DNA from 3 places in the Enterobacter sp. PL_is379 genome. Region 1 is predicted to be linked to each of the others. Evidence: predicted binding sites of a transcription regulator. Region 1 holds the regulator's gene; each other region holds the start of a gene.
The links. Region 1 encodes PurR, which represses purine synthesis genes. Its sites were predicted from a motif close to CANGCAAACGTTTGCNTG; they were not measured.
Positions count from the first base shown of each region.

Region 2: a site for PurR is predicted at 1,318-1,335, ahead of tusA (sulfurtransferase TusA). Genes of this name have one in related genera too.
Region 3: a site for PurR is predicted at 1,820-1,837, ahead of galS (HTH-type transcriptional regulator GalS). Genes of this name have one in related genera too.

Region 1 is NZ_JBVPGT010000028.1:87,803-91,080, forward strand. Features, by position in the region: gene AC0TOY_RS11185 (MFS transporter) at 1-474, opposite strand, end outside; gene cydH (cytochrome bd-I oxidase subunit CydH) at 638-727, opposite strand; gene purR (HTH-type transcriptional repressor PurR) at 1,025-2,050, shown strand; gene punR (DNA-binding transcriptional activator PunR) at 2,068-2,979, opposite strand; gene punC (purine nucleoside transporter PunC) at 3,094-3,278, shown strand, end outside.
Region 2 is NZ_JBVPGT010000020.1:91,200-94,477, reverse strand. Features, by position in the region: gene AC0TOY_RS03075 (DcrB family lipoprotein) at 1-489, opposite strand, end outside; gene AC0TOY_RS03070 (7-cyano-7-deazaguanine/7-aminomethyl-7-deazaguanine transporter) at 562-1,227, opposite strand; gene tusA (sulfurtransferase TusA) at 1,395-1,637, shown strand; gene yhgN (NAAT family transporter YhgN) at 1,702-2,295, opposite strand; gene asd (aspartate-semialdehyde dehydrogenase) at 2,473-3,278, shown strand, end outside.
Region 3 is NZ_JBVPGT010000023.1:141,408-144,685, forward strand. Features, by position in the region: gene mglB (galactose/glucose ABC transporter substrate-binding protein MglB) at 1-394, opposite strand, end outside; gene galS (HTH-type transcriptional regulator GalS) at 689-1,711, opposite strand; gene yeiB (DUF418 domain-containing protein YeiB) at 1,867-3,024, opposite strand; gene folE (GTP cyclohydrolase I FolE) at 3,044-3,278, opposite strand, start outside.

The DNA of each region.
Region 1 (3,278 bases):
CCAGCCGATCGCTTCCCCCAGCCAGGTTGCCGCAGGCACCCCGCCGATGTTGGCAATCGTTAGCCCCATAAACATGGTTGCTACGGCGCTGGCCTGCTTATGTTTTGGCACCACGCTGGCAGCCACGACCGATCCCAGCCCGAAGAACGCGCCGTGGTTAAGGCTGGTCAGAATACGCGACAGCATCAGCGTGGTGTAGTCCGGCGAAATGGCCGAAAGCACGTTGCCCAGGGTGAAAATCGCCATCAGGAAAATCAGCGCATTGCGGCGCGCGCGGTGCGAAAGGAGAAGCGTCATCAGCGGCGCCCCCACCATCACGCCGATAGCATAGGCGCTGATTAACATCCCTGCCGCAGGGATCGAGACGTCCACGCCGCGGGCGATGACGGGCAGTAACCCCATCGGGGAGAATTCAGTGGTGCCAATCCCAAAAGCGCCAATCGCCAGGGCCAGCAGGGGAAAATTGATTTTCATGCGTCAACTCCGGATGCCGTGTCATGTGGTGACACAGAACAAAGAAGCGGAAAGCATGACATCAATCACAAAAAATGAGAAGTTAACAAAATGGCAAAAGATTTTTGCCAGAGAAGTAACAATCGGGTCGATCGGGAGGGAGAAGGCTCTCCCTCCGCGTAAATCAGTGCAGCGCAGCCGTCAGACCGGCCGCGACAATCAGAGCCAGCACAATAACGGTGGTGAACAGCGAAAACTTCAGATCGGAACTCATCAATTTTTCTCCTTTTAATCCCCCCACGAAAAGTGAGCCTGCTCATTTTTGCATAATTTACGTCAAAAATCTTCCTGGATTTAGGCTGATAAACACTTTACCTCTTCCCCTTTTCATCAAGATAGGACAAAATTCCACGCTAAATTTATTAGCGTACCGGCCATTGACCCCCTCCTGACGTCCCGTGTCGTTTTCCCGGCGTGCCGCAATTCAAGATTGCGTGATAAGGGTGAGAGAAGGCAAACGTTTACCTTCAAGTTTTTCAGGAGTTTAGGATATGGTCTGGAGTGACATTTAATGGCAACAATTAAAGACGTAGCAAAACGCGCAAACGTTTCCACTACAACCGTATCACATGTAATTAACAAAACCCGCTTTGTGGCGGAAGAGACGCGCAACGCCGTCTGGGCAGCGATCAAAGAGCTGCACTATTCGCCAAGTGCGGTTGCGCGCAGCCTCAAGGTTAATCACACCAAGTCCATTGGATTGCTGGCCACCAGCAGTGAAGCGGCCTATTTTGCCGAGATCATTGAAGCGGTTGAGAAAAACTGCTTCCAGAAAGGTTATACCCTGATTCTGGGCAACGCGTGGAACAGCATTGAAAAACAGCGCGCCTATCTGTCGATGATGGCGCAAAAGCGCGTTGATGGCCTGCTGGTAATGTGTTCCGAGTACCCGGAATCCGTGCTGTCGATGCTCGAAGAGTATCGCCATATTCCTATGGTGGTCATGGACTGGGGTGAAGCGCGCGCGGATTTCACTGATTCCGTTATCGATAATGCCTTCGAAGGCGGCTATATGGCCGGTCGTTATCTGATCGAACGCGGTCACCGCGAGATTGGCGTGATCCCCGGTCCGCTGGAGCGCAACACCGGCGCGGGCCGTCTGGCCGGTTTTATGAAAGCGATGGAAGAAGCGCTGATCAACGTGCCGGAAAACTGGATTGTGCAGGGTGACTTTGAGCCGGAGTCGGGCTACCGCGCAATGCAGCAGATCGTCTCCCAGCCACACCGTCCGACCGCCGTTTTCTGCGGGGGTGACATCATGGCAATGGGCGCGCTCTGCGCTGCCGACGAACTGGGTCTGCGTGTACCGCAGGATATTTCCGTGATCGGGTATGACAACGTGCGTAACGCGCGTTTCTTCACGCCAGCGTTAACCACCATTCACCAGCCGAAAGATTCGCTGGGCGAAACGGCCTTCAATATGCTGATGGACAGGATCGTCAACAAACGTGAAGAGTCGCAGTCCATTGAAGTTCACCCGCGTCTTATCGAACGCCGTTCCGTTGCGGACGGTCCGTTCCGCGATTACCGTCGTTAATCGCTTTACGGGGCCAGCTACGCTGGCTCCCGTAACCATTCCCGGTTTAGCGTTTCGCTGTCTCCCAGATAATCCAGCAGCCAGGCCATCGCAGGCGAGACATCACTTTGCTGCCAGGTCAGGCAGCAGGCCGCATCCGGGAACGGATTCTCCAGCGTCAGCTCAACCCACTCTCCGGTATCGATGCGCGGACGCGCGAAATGAACGGGCACCATCGCGACGCACAGTCCGGCGCTGAGGCACGTCGCCGACGATTCCCAGTCAGGGGCCACCACCCGCCGCTGGTTGTCCAGAAGCCAGGTGATACGCTTGGGCAATGAACGGGAGGTATCCTCCAGCACCAGCGACGGCCAGTTGCGCAGCGTATCATCGCTGAGCGGCCCCTCCATCGCCGCCAGCGGATGATCGCTTGCCACCACGCACTTCCAGCTCAGCATCCCCATATCGCGAAAGGCGTAACGTCCCCCGACCGGGATCGCCTGCGTGGCCCCGATTGCCATCTCTGCCCTGCCGTCCGCCAGCGCATCCCAGACGCCGTTGAACACCTCCTGCGAGACCCGCAGCTCGACATCTGAAAAATGACGATAGAAATCGACGATCATCTGCCGGGTACGTTCCGGCTTAACGATGTTATCCACCGCGATGGAAAGATGCCCCCGCCAGCCGTTAGCGATCTGCTGACACTGTTCGCGGGTGATCTGCATTTTTTTGATAACAGAACGCCCTTCCTTCAAAAACCACGCCCCTGCGGGCGTTAATTCCACATCACGATGGCGCCGCTCAAACAGCGGAACCGCCAGCCACTCCTCCAGCTGACGCACCGTGTAGCTGATGGCCGAAGGGACGCGGTGCAGCTCCTGCGCTGCACCGCTAAAGCTGCCGTTACGCGCGACAGCATCGACCACTTCAAGAGAATAATCTGACCACATTTTCTGCCTGCAAAAAATTTGAATGCACCCGCCAAATATTAGCGTTTCACAAGCGGCTTTGCACTCCCTACACTCTGCGCCAACGTACACCTGCCTCCTCAGGAGAATAAGAGAATGCAACCCAGGAAAGGATTTTTAGTCTGGCTCGGCGGCTTAAGCGTGCTGGGCTTTTTGGCCACCGACATGTACCTGCCCGCGTTTGCCGCGATGCAGGAAGACCTGCAAACCCCTGCGGCGGCCATCAGCGCCAGCCTGAGCCTGTTCCTTGCCGGTTTTGCTTTCGCGCAGCTGCTGTGGGG
Region 2 (3,278 bases), on a different contig from region 1:
CAGGGTGATCTGCAGGGTCAGCAGTTTGTTATCGACCTTGCCCAGCACGACAGAGGAGTAAGCTGTCTGGCCTTTTGCAGAGATGATGCTGTCCAGCTGCTGCAGCTTATGACCTTTCAGCTCGATGGATTTATTGGTCACGACCTGCAGCTGCGGGTCGCGGCCGCGCTGCTGATCTTCCAGACGTTTGGACAGAACGGCCAGATCTTCGCTGGTGTCGTCGCCCACAATCACAATGACCGCTTTCTGCCCGGTTGCGTCGGAGTAAACGTGCATGTTGTTCGCCTGGGTGCCCAGCTTGCCGCTCTGGTCAGTCATATCGGCTGGCAGAGAGAAACTGAGTTTGCCATCCATCAGATTAACCGGCTGGCCGGTCGCGTTGCTCTCTGCGGATGCGCCCTGAGCAGGCGTTTTCGTGTCGCTGTTATCACAGGCTGCAAGACCCACAACCAGCAGGCCAATCCCGACATATTTAACCAGATTGCGCATTGACTTCTTCCTTTCGATAAACGGCCATAACGGCTCATTCGCTCATCTTATCACAACTGATAAAGCGAACCTTTAACCTGCCTGCAATGCGGTGATTTCAGATTTATCTGCCAGCCTTTTCAGCAGCATATTGAGCAGTACGCCGTACATCGGCAGGAAGAAGACAATGCTGATGAGGACCTTGAAGCAGTAGTCCACCAGCGCGATTTCCATCCAGTGTTCGGCCATGAACGCATCCGGGCTGCGCCAGAAGGCGATGAAGAAGAAGGCCAGCGTATCGCTCACGTTACCGAACAGCGTGGAGGCGGTGGGCGCCATCCACCAGCGGTGATTTTGCCGCAGGCGGTTAAACACGTGCACGTCGAGGATCTGCCCCAGCGCGTAGGCCATAAAGCTGGCGGCGGCGATACGGGCGACAAACAGGTTAAAGTGGGTTAACGCCTCAAAGCCCTGCCAGCTTCCCATATAAAACAGAGACGAAATCACGTACGAGATGAACAGCGCCGGGAGCATGACCGAAAAAATAATGCGGCGAGCCAGCGGTGCGCCAAAGATACGCACGGTCAAATCGGTCGCGAGGAAAATAAACGGAAAACTGAACGCGCCCCAGGTGGTATGAAAACCAAAGATGGAGATCGGGAGCTGCACCAGATAGTTGCTGGAGGTGATCACCAGCAAATGGAAAAGCGAAAGCCAGAACAACGCTTTTACGCGCTGAGATTCGGAAAACGACGTCATATTGTGACCTTTTTATACGTTGGGGTGAGGGAACCCAATAAAAACCGCAGCATGATACTGCTTTGGCAGGACATTGCAATGGTTAGTTTTTACGCAATCGTTAACCTGGTTTGCATTGATCGCAACCGGGCGTAAACTACAGCCGTTTTTATCTGACCGAGAAGATCATGACCGACCTGTTTTCCAGCCCAGACCACACCCTTGATGCCCAGGGCCTTCGCTGCCCGGAACCGGTAATGATGGTACGTAAGACCGTGCGCAATATGCAGACCGGTGAAACGCTGTTGATTATTGCCGATGACCCGGCCACAACCCGCGATATTCCCGGTTTTTGTACCTTTATGGAACATGAGCTGGTGGCACAGCAGACCGAGGCGCTGCCGTACCGGTATTTGATTCGTAAGGGGTAGATGGGCTGCCCTCTGCGGCCTGATGCCCTCACCCCGACCCTCTCCCACGGGGAGAGGGAGAAAGTCATCCTTTCATCCACGCCCGGATCCCGTCCAGGAACATCTGCGTCGCCATCATGACCAGAATCAGCCCCATCAGGCGTTCCAGCGCGTTCACCCCTTTCTCACCCAGCAGGCGCAGGAACAGGGACGACTGCAGCAGGATAATAAACGTCCCGCCCCAGGCGATCAGCAGGGCAATCACCAGATGACTCATCTGGTTTGGATACTGATGCGACAGCAGCATCAGCGTCGCCAGAATCGTTGGCCCGGCAACCAGCGGGATCGCCAGCGGCACAATAAACGGCTCTTCACCCGCAGGCAGGCCGCTGCTGCTGCCTTCCGCGCTCGGGAAAATCATCTTAATGGCAATCAGGAACAGAATAATCCCGCCGGAAATCGACACGGTTTCGGCGCGCAGGTTCAGGAATGCGAGGATCTTTTCCCCGGCAAACAGGAAGATAAACATCACCAGCAGGGCGATGAGCAGCTCGCGGATCATGATCGCCCGGCGGCGCTTCGGCTCGGTGTGCTTCAGCACCGACATGAAGATCGGCAGGTTACCCAGTGGATCCATTATCAGAATCAATAAAACCGCTGCGGAAATGATTTCACTCATGTAAATTATCCCTGAAATTCTCTATGGTTATTATGATAATTAGCTGTATTTCTGATTGCCGGGCAATCATCGATTAATTTCGCTTGCGACTTTGGCAGCATTTTGTAATGTGAAGCATATCCCAGTTCAATACTGGCTTGCACAAACAGCACACACCCTCAGCAGGAAAAAAATGCTATGAAAAACGTTGGTTTTATCGGCTGGCGCGGTATGGTCGGCTCTGTACTCATGCAACGCATGGTTGAAGAGCGCGATTTCGACGCTATCCGCCCGGTCTTCTTCTCCACTTCCCAGCTCGGCCAGGCTGCTCCGTCCTTTGGTTGTACCACAGGCACGTTGCAGGATGCTTACGATCTGGAAGCGCTGAAGGCGCTCGACATTATTGTGACCTGCCAGGGCGGCGATTATACCAACGAAATCTATCCAAAGCTGCGTGAAAGCGGCTGGCAGGGCTACTGGATTGACGCGGCCTCGTCGCTGCGCATGAAAGACGATGCCATCATCATTCTCGACCCGGTTAACCAGGGCGTGATCACCGATGGCCTGAACAATGGAGTGAAAACCTTTGTCGGCGGCAACTGCACCGTCAGCCTGATGCTGATGTCCCTCGGCGGCCTGTTCGCGCAGGATCTGGTGGAGTGGGTCTCCGTGGCGACCTACCAGGCGGCGTCCGGCGGCGGTGCGCGTCACATGCGCGAGCTGCTGACCCAGATGGGCCAACTGCACCAGAGCGTTGCGACCGAGCTGGCAAACCCGGCATCCGCTATTCTGGATATCGAGCGTAAAGTGACCCAACTGACCCGCAGCGGCGAACTGCCGGTGGATAACTTTGGCGTACCGCTGGCCGGTGGCCTGATCCCGTGGATCGACAAGCAGCTGGATAACGGCCAGACCCGCGAAGAGTGGAAAGGCCAGGCTGAGACCAACAAAATCCTCAATACCGCGAACACCATTCCGGTTGACGGTCTGTGCGTACGTATCGG
Region 3 (3,278 bases), on a different contig from region 1:
CGACGTAATACGCTTTATCGTAGCTATCCAGCGCCTTACGGGAAGGTTCTTTGTTGAAGAAGACGATCGGCACGTTCTGGCCGCGCGCTTTTTCAATAACCGTGCCTGCTGCAGCCGGGTCAACCAGGTTGATGGCCAGGGCTTTCACGCCTTTCGCCAGCAGAACGTCGATCTGATCGTTCTGTTTGGACTGGTCGTTCTGGGAGTCGTTCATCAGCAGCTGAACGTCTGGCGCTGCTTTCGCATCTTTCTCAATCGCTTTACGCACAACAGACATGAAGTTGTCGTCGTATTTATAGATGGTCACACCAATACGGGTATCCGCAGCGTGCGCTGCTGCACCAAAAAGCATGCTTGCCATTACAGCAGAAAGGGTCAACACCTTCTTATTCATGGTATCTCCGGTTTTTTTATGCAGGGTAGTTCTTGTGAATAACGATCGGCGGGCAGGTGTTAATAAAACGTTACTGACAGCCGAAGTTCACTTATAAAATTTCTATCTTCCGTGTTCGGTAACGCTCCAGAAATGCGTTTTATTCGTTGTTTGCGGCACGTTGGCTATAGTGAAAGTGAATAATCACCGTTACATAGCGTTTCAGCTCCTAAAACGCTGACATCATAGTCAGCGCCTTGTTAAGATACTGTGAATTTACTCACAGATTGAAAACGGTTACATCACCTCATGTAATCAGTTAGTGATCGGAACCACAGTTTGCCTGGCCGCGACGGAGTGGCGACGCACTAAAGTCGGCATGAAACAGTGCGTTGCGCCCGGATCCAGCAGCCCTGCCGCCCCCTGTAACGCCAGCTCAGTCGCCAGTTTCGCCATAGAGGCAATGGGGTAGCGCACCGTTGTCAGCTGCGGGTCGGTGTAACGGGCAATCGGAATATCATCAAAGCCAATGAGTGATAAATGCTGTGGCACCGCAATGCCGTTGTCTTTCAGCGCCGTCAGGGCCCCTGCCGCCATGCTGTCGTTATAGGCAAACACCGCAGACAGCTGCAGGTTGCGGCCCAGCAGTTCCACCATCGCCGCTTCACCGCCCTGCATGTCCGGCGTACCGGTTCCCACCCAGCTTTCGGATGGCATCATGCCGTGCTCTTTCAGGGCGTTTTGCCATCCCTCGCGCCGCAGGTCGTCATCTTCAATCTGATGGCTGGAGGCCAGATAGCCAATCCGCTGATGCCCGTTGTTAATGAGCATTTTCGTGGCCATCATGGCACCGCTGACGTTATCCAGCCCGACGCAGCGATGGGCATAGCCGGGGACGATACGGTTAATCAGCACCATGCCCGGGATCTGATCCATAAAGCCGGTTAGCTCTTCATCGCTCAAGGCTTTTGAGTGGACAATCAAGGCGTTACAGCGCTGGCGGATCAGCACTTCGATGGCATGGCGCTCTTTTTCCGCCTCATGATAGCTGTTGCCGATCAGGACGTATTTCTGATGCTGCTGGGCGACCACGTCGACCGCTTTCACCAGCGCGCCGAAAAAGGCATCTGATACATCCATCACCACCACGCCGATGGTGTCGCTGACCTGCGTCGCAAGCGCCTGCGCATTGGCATTTGGCCGGTACCCGAGCTGGGTCACGGCTTTCATTACGGTTTCACGGGTTTCAGGGCTGACCAGCGCGCTGTTGTTCAGCACGCGCGAGACGGTAGCCACAGAAACGCCCGCCTGACGGGCGACGTCACGAATGGTGATCATATTCACCATCCTTCAAAGGATTGCAGCAACTCACAGACACCCCCTGTGTTTAGCAAGGTGGCTATTTTGGCAGCGAGAGAAAGGGGACTACGTGAAGAAGCTCACACTCATGAAAACGCTTACATCCGTTTTGTTAATGATTGTGATCCAGATCGTTATCTGGATGTGTTTTTCAATGATACCCCTGAAGCATGTGCGGTTAACTGACGCCACACCCACTCCAGCGGTCCCTGGCGGAAATAACGTAGCCAGAGAACAGAAAACGCCAGGTTAACCACCCAGACCGGGATAACAAACGCCAGCAGCGTGAGGCGGTCGAATTTCATAAACAGGCCAAAGCGATAGAAAAGCGTGGTGCAGAGAAGCGTTTGCAGGAGGTAGTTGCTCAACGCCATACGGCCCACGCAGGCGATAGCGCTGAGGATCCACAGGCGGGAAAGCGTTGGCCAGAAGCCATAGATCAGCGCCGCGTAGCCGATGGTCTGGAACGGTGCGCTCAGTTCGCGCGGCACCTGGAGCAGGAACGCGCACCAGCGGTAATCCCAGTGGATGTGCCACTGCGTAATGACCGCCGGGAGGTTAATCAGCACGCCCAGCAGCACCAGCCCCACACCCGTTCGCCGATAGTGACGCAGGCTGAATTCGCCTTTCAGCCAGCCGGTGCGCATCAGTGACGCGCCCATCAGCATCATGCCCGCCAGCTGCCAGCCGTATTGCGCCCCCAGCGCAAGGAGGTTGTCCCCCAGCATATCCGCGCGGTTGCTTATTGCTTCCGTACCGCCTTTCAGCTTCCAGAACTGCTCGTACTGCAGGTTAGCGGCATCCGGGATCCAGGCACGGTTAGTCGCCTCGCCGGAGATCATCCCCAGCAGCAGCAATACGGCAAGCCCCATGACATAGAGCATCACGCCAGTGTTAAACAGGCTTTTAACGCTGTGCGCATCGCGAATCAGACGCCAGCAGATGAGCCCGACTAACCCATACGCGAGAAGAATATCGCCGTCCCAGAAGAACAGGCCGTGAATAAAGCCGAGGATAACCAGCAGCGTCAGGCGCGACTGGATCCAGCGCGTACCGCGTTTGAGGAGAAGCTGCAGGCCTGCGCCAAACAGCAGGGCAAAGAGCGTGAGGAATTTGACCTGCGCAAAGAGGTCGAGGATCGCCCACGTCCAGGCATCACTGCGCGTGATGTCGCCATACCATGCAGGATTGAGATAAGCCGCCTTCGGCAAACCGAAGGCGGTGATATTAAGCAGCAGGATACCGAGAATGGCTACGCCGCGAACAAAATCGAGCGTGACGTTTCGCTCCATGGTCCCTGCCCTGTAAGACTTAGTTGTGGTGACGTACGGCGCGCAGGAACTCCTGGCGGGTATTCTGGCTCGATTTAAACAGACCGCCCAGCGAGGTTGTGGTGGTCGCACTGGTGGCATCGCGCACGCCGCGCGCCTTCACGCAGTAGTGAACCGCGTCGATAGAGACGGCCACGTTATTGGTGCCCAGCAGCGTTTGCAGCGCGGTCAGGATCTGCTGGGTCAGGCGCTCCTGCACCTGCGGACGCTGAGCA